Regions from separate parts of the Pseudobacillus sp. 179-B 2D1 NHS genome, predicted to be linked through region 1. Evidence: riboswitches for the same ligand, from Rfam matches in the RefSeq annotation. Region 1 holds a riboswitch; the other holds the start of a gene.
What was found. A riboswitch is a leader RNA that binds a small molecule or an ion and turns the genes downstream of it on or off. The one in region 1 is predicted to bind thiamine pyrophosphate.
Positions count from the first base shown of each region.

Region 2: it holds a riboswitch for thiamine pyrophosphate, as region 1 does, so the genes downstream of both, thiW (energy coupling factor transporter S component ThiW) here and thiC (phosphomethylpyrimidine synthase ThiC) in region 1, are expected to answer to the same signal.

Region 1 is NZ_JBIQDP010000027.1:39,929-43,067, forward strand. It holds gene ACH0BF_RS20820 (polysaccharide deacetylase family protein) at 1-875, shown strand, start outside; TPP riboswitch at 958-1,072, shown strand; gene thiC (phosphomethylpyrimidine synthase ThiC) at 1,220-3,004, shown strand; gene ACH0BF_RS20830 (serine protease) at 3,023-3,139, shown strand, end outside.
Region 2 is NZ_JBIQDP010000002.1:94,953-98,091, forward strand. It holds gene ACH0BF_RS02810 (acetylornithine deacetylase) at 1-465, opposite strand, end outside; TPP riboswitch at 593-697, opposite strand; gene ACH0BF_RS02815 (YuzC family spore coat inner layer protein) at 1,008-1,415, shown strand; gene thiW (energy coupling factor transporter S component ThiW) at 1,412-1,909, opposite strand; TPP riboswitch at 1,972-2,080, opposite strand; gene ACH0BF_RS02825 (ABC transporter substrate-binding protein) at 2,152-3,114, opposite strand; gene ACH0BF_RS02830 (ABC transporter ATP-binding protein) at 3,130-3,139, opposite strand, start outside.

The DNA of each region.
Region 1 (3,139 bases):
ACATCAAAACGAAGGAAGCCTTGCTCGACGGGAAAGCTGTGGCCCCTGCAGTTACTTACACTGAAAATGGCAAGTTTTATATTGGAATTCGCTGGATTGCAGAGCAATTTGGTTTCCAGGCAGATTACTTGAGTGAGCATAAAACAGTACGCCTCTATACGAAGGATGGATCAAAGTTGTCCAACGAAGAGTTTTTAGTGGCTAATCAACCGTTTTTTGATCGATTGAAAAGTCCGCCGCCAGCTAAAAAGCCAGTCGCTTATGTAACATTTGATGATGGTCCAAGTGCTCAATCAGCCAGCATTTTAAAAACCCTTGCTTCTCAGCAAGTGAAAGCAACATTTTTCTATATTGAACCCAATATTTCAAGGTATGGGGCTGCGGCGAAAAAAGCTGCAGCAGAAGGGCATTACCTTGCCCTTCACAGCGTAACCCATAAAGTGAACCCGCTTTATAAGTCGCCACAAAACTTTATAAACGAAATGGAAAAAACAAATCAGACATTAAAGAAAGTGACTGGCCAGTCCTCTGTTTTGGTTAGGGCTCCATTTGGAAGTTCCCCTTATCTAAAACAGCCATTCCGTGATGCTTTAGTTAAAAAAGGCTATCGGTTGTGGGATTGGGATATAGACAGTGAGGACTGGAAATATAACACATCTTCGAAAGCGCGTATTTTGCAAAATATTCAAGCGGGAATTAAATTGCAAAAGAAGAAGGGCGATCAGAATGTTGTCATTTTACTGCATGAGAAGAAGATCACTGCAGAAGTGCTTCCGCAAATTCTAGTTTATTTAAAGAAGGAAGGATATGAACTGAAAGCTTACAATCCCTCTGCCCATGTAACCCAGAATTTCTGGAAGGACGGAAGACTGTAATTAGTTGATAAAACGGTGGAATTTTCTGAATAAACATATTTACTTTTATAGCAGCTCTATGTATAATGGAGTCAAATTAAATAGTTATAACTAGGGGAGTCCAATGAGCTGGGCTGAGAAAGGAACGCGATGAAGTTTCTTGACTCTTGGGACCTGATCTGGTTCATACCAGCGTGGGGAAGTTAAAACAGTTATTTATTATGATTACTTCTGCATACATATTAGCCGGGTCCATCCATTGATTGGACACCGGCTTTTTTATGTACATGAGTGAGCTTTTCCACATGCTATGCCCTGCATCTCGTCCTTAAACGATTAATCCGTTGAAAAGGAGAGATTTTTTTATGTCCACATCCTCATTAAGTGAAAAAAACATTTCCATTATGTCCAGTTTTTCGGGTAGTAAGAAAGTTTATATTGAAGGTTCTCGTCCTGATTTAAAAGTTCCCATGCGTGAAATCAACCTCACTCCAACAACTGGTACGTTTGGTGAGGAAGAAAATCCGCCCGTGCGTGTATATGATACGAGCGGTCCTTATACAGACCCTCATTACACGCTTGATATTACAAAAGGATTGCCGACTATTCGCAGTCCGTGGATTAATGAACGCAATGATGTAGAGGCGTATGAAGGAAGAGAGATAAAACCTGAAGACAATGGCTATAAAGAGAAAAACGATCCCCGAACCAATCATCATCTATTCCCTAGGTTAAAGCGCCAGCCACTGCGTGCAAAAAAGGGAAAGAACATTACGCAGCTTCATTATGCAAAAAAGGGAATCATTACACCCGAAATGGAATTCATTGCAATCAGAGAAAACATGTCACCTGAGTTTGTCCGCGAGGAAGTAGCGAGAGGAAGAGCAATTATTCCAGCTAATGTCAATCATCCGGAAATTGAACCGATGATTATTGGGCGCAATTTTCATGTAAAGATTAATGCAAACATCGGTAATTCAGCTGTTTCCTCGTCAATCGAAGAGGAAGTAGAAAAAATGACATGGGCAACACGCTGGGGAGCGGATACTATTATGGATTTGTCGACAGGAAAGAATATTCATACGACCCGTGAATGGATTATCCGTAACTCACCCGTTCCAGTGGGGACTGTCCCTATTTATCAGGCGCTTGAGAAAGTGAACGGTGTAGCAGAAGCTCTTACTTGGGAAGTGTATCGTGATACATTGATTGAACAGGCGGAACAAGGGGTAGATTACTTTACTATTCATGCTGGAGTGCTTCTCCGCTATGTGCCATTAACAGCTAAGCGCATGACTGGGATTGTCTCACGCGGTGGTTCAATCATGGCTCAATGGTGTCTCTATCATCATCAGGAAAATTTTTTATATACTCACTTTGAAGAAATCTGTGAAATTATGAAAGCCTATGATATTTCTTTCTCTCTAGGAGATGGACTGCGTCCCGGCTCCATTGCTGATGCCAATGATGAGGCACAATTTGCTGAGTTGGAAACACTCGGGGAGTTGACTAAAATTGCATGGGAACACGATGTGCAAGTAATGATAGAAGGACCCGGCCATGTGCCTATGCACCTTATTAAAGAGAATATGGATAAGCAGCTTGAAGTTTGCCAGGAAGCCCCTTTCTACACACTGGGTCCGCTAACAACGGACATTGCCCCAGGCTATGACCATATTACCTCTGCAATTGGAGCCGCGATGATCGGCTGGTACGGCACAGCGATGCTTTGCTATGTCACACCGAAAGAGCATTTAGGGTTGCCCAATCGGGATGATGTACGCACTGGGGTAGTGACTTACAAAATTGCTGCTCATGCTGCCGATTTGGCGAAAGGGCACCCCGGAGCTCATAAGAGGGATAACGCGCTGTCAAAAGCACGATTTGAATTTCGCTGGAGAGATCAGTTTAACCTGTCCTTAGATCCGGAACGTGCGCTGGAATATCACGATGAAACCTTGCCGGCGGAGGGCGCAAAAACTGCTCATTTCTGTTCAATGTGCGGCCCGAAGTTTTGCAGCATGAGGATTTCTCAAGATATTCGCAATTATGCTAAGGAAAATGAAATAAATACAGATGAAGCATTTGAAAAGGGGATGGAGCAAAAGGCGAAGGAGTTCAAGCAAGCCGGCAGCAGTATATACCAGTGAGCGGGAGGAGAAATGCAGATGACTGTCCATAAAATTGAACGGGAAATTGATCAATTAAAAGCAAAGCTGGTCCTTCTACAAAATCGTTTAAGGCTCATTCAGCAAAATTGTGACCATCATTATAGAGGTAATCAG
Region 2 (3,139 bases), on a different contig from region 1:
ACCGATAACCGATTGAAAAAGCACGTCCCCCGGAAGCGTCATTCCTGCATCATGGAGCAGCTGTAAAGCGAATAAAGCACCAGCAAGCCCTCCTTTCATGTCAGCGGCCCCGCGTCCAATCACTGATCCCTCCTTGACAACAGCCTGAAATGGATCGGCTTTCCACCCCTCATCTTCATGTATTTCTGCCACGTCTATATGTCCATTAATAATTAAACTTTGGTACTTCTCAGCATCTGTCCCTGGCCATCTTCCAACAACATTCGGGTCATTTGGGTGCACGTCCCATCTATCTACCGAAAAATCTAAGCCTTTTAAAAAATCAGCTATAAACGACTGGGCTTCTGCAGTATTTCGTGCCGGAGGAGCAGGCGTTTCGAAAGAGATCAGCTTCTTCAATAAATGAACGATCTCTTCCTGACGGCGCTCCACTTGTTCCAGGAGTATATCTAGCTTTTTTTCCATAGCCATCCCCTCTCTATTGACATGTAGACTAATATTATTACCTACACGTAAAAAAACCGCTCCTCATCAAGGGAAGCGGCTGTATAATTTTTTATCTTGCTGCAGGATTAGAAAGACTGCAGTTCAATATCAGGATACGACCTCTTCCCTCCGCTGGCATTATCCAGTTCAGGTAATAAGGGTTGAGGCCATTTACCTCTCTCAGCTTTTGCAAGCACCCCCAAGGACCAACTATTCAATTAGATTCTGCTGTTAGCTTGATCGTAATCACCAGTAATTTTCAATAAAATTTATGCTATTTAAATAGATAGTATTGATCATTTATTTTTCCCAATAGCCGTATATTAATAGAAGAGGCTAAAGATAAAGACTCCTCTGTACACATCAGGCTAATTGGAAAAAATCATCTTGCAAGGACCGTCACCTCATACGGAACGAAGTGGCCATCGGGTCATGAGTTCTACAGTAAAACAGATAACGAAGAAAGCAAGCATTTGTTAATGGCTGAGAAGTCTTACTTTTTAGGAAGGAGTGACACCGGGTTGTATTATTCTTATCCGTTTCAAAATCTTTACATGGCCCCGTTTGCAGGCACTTATCCTCACCATCGAGCCCTTCAACCAGTGGCCTCATGTCATCCTCCGTCCTTAAGGCCTTATCCTGAAGTGAATCCTGCTTTATTTAAACAATCCGCTCAATCAATCAAGCAGCTGCTGAATGAAACAAATTTGCTGTTAAATAAATTAACAGATAGCAGCGACTTTGCTCTTCGATTAATGACTGCTGCCCAGGCTGCCAATCGGCAAGAAGTGGAACGGCTGGTGCGATCAGCTGGTATATCAAGAAAAACAAATATTTCATTTAACCCTGATTCCTTCCGAATTGAGCTCAGAACCACTGCAGCAAACTTAGAATGCTGCAAGTTGGCTATTGCCCTTCGGTGGCGTTAAGGCTCTAACCGATATTTCCATGCGTTCAATTTAACTAGTCGCCTTACGAGCAAGAGACCGATAATTGATCCTGACAAGCTGCTGACGAGAAAAGCTGGCAAGAAGAAAAAAGCACCAGCCGCTGTTCCCATCAATATCTTTGCATAGGGAACGGCAAATAAAGGAGCAATGATTCCTGACCCAGTCACTTCTCCGATAGAAGCGGCCCATGTTCGGCTTGTTTTTTGATAAATATAGCCGGCGAGAAATGCACCAATCATGCCTCCCGGAAATGCTAGAAGTGAACCGGTTCCCATTAAATTTCTTAATAAACCAGTAACAAAGGCGATCATTACCGCCGGCCCCGGGCCAAGCAGCACACCGGCAATGACATTTACCGCATGCTGGACAGGGTAAGCCTTCGCCACACCGGCGGGAAACCAGACTAGCGAAGAGCCGAAGGTGGCAATCGCAGTAAATAAAGCCATATAAGCCATTTTTTGTACTCGATTCATTCGCATTCCCCCATACGAAAAAGCCGCATCCTCATCTGGATACGGCTGCAGTAAGTAAAATAGTGATAAATAATCTACTTTCCTACGCTGGTATCAACCAGATCAGGTTCAAAGAGTTGAAAAGCCATGTGCTTTTCTCTCAGCCTCTAACAGGCACCTCTAGTAGCTTCTTAATATTAACTTCTCTTTTATTATAGATGGAAATGATGAAAATGGAAAGAGGCGTCAGTAAGATTCTCTTTTTATTTTGAAAACTTTTCCGGATAAAGGCCTTCTGCTAATGTCTTCAGTGCTAATGGTGCACGTATGCCTTCCGCACCAGCCGACAAAGGCATAGTTATAATTCGGTTATTTTCAATAGCCTCTACATCAGCCAATTCTTTTTTTGAGAGCAGAAATTTTTTCTTTTGCTCTGCCGTTTGATCCCCGTAATCCATAATGACAATAACATCTGGATTGCGCTCGATTACCGCTTCCCAGCTCACACTCGTCCACCCCTTATTCACATCCTGGAAAATGTTTTTTGCCCCCGCCTTTTCAATCAATTTTGTTAAATAGGTATTGGCAGCAGTAAGCGGTTTGTCTTCTCCGCTGTCATAGACAAATACTTTTAATGGCAGACTAACAGTCCCAATTTGCTGAACTGTTTCGTCTATTTCTTTTTTCATTGAACTAACAAGATTTTCCGCTCGCTTTTCGATGTGAAAAATCTTTCCGATATTTTTAATGTCGGTATATACATCTTCCAATGTCGGGGATGTTTTGCTAGAAGACTGCTGAACATAAACAGGAATACCTGCGGCCTCCAGCTCTTCCGGGGTGCCGAGAGTCTTTTCTGTGAAGGCACTTTTCCACCCGGCATAAGCAAAATCAGGTTCAGCAGCAAAAAACACTTCTTTGGACGGGTACTGTGCCGCCAATACTGGCACTTTTCTATACGCCTCCTCCAATTCGGGAAGAATGCGATCATCCAGATAAGCTGTGCCTACCATAGAGTCTTCAAGCCCAAGCGCAAGCATGATTTCAGTTGCATGCTGATTCAATGCTACCGCTCTCTTTGGTGCAGCTGCCGTTCCCCATTCATCTGTTATCTTCTCCGCCGTTTTGCTGGCCGAACTCGAACTCTCATGATTGAAGCTCGCAAAGACCCATAGTGCAGCTATGCAAATAACTCCAGTTAAAATCCATATATTTTTTTTAATCATTTTGTTTCCCCCTTTTCACACATGA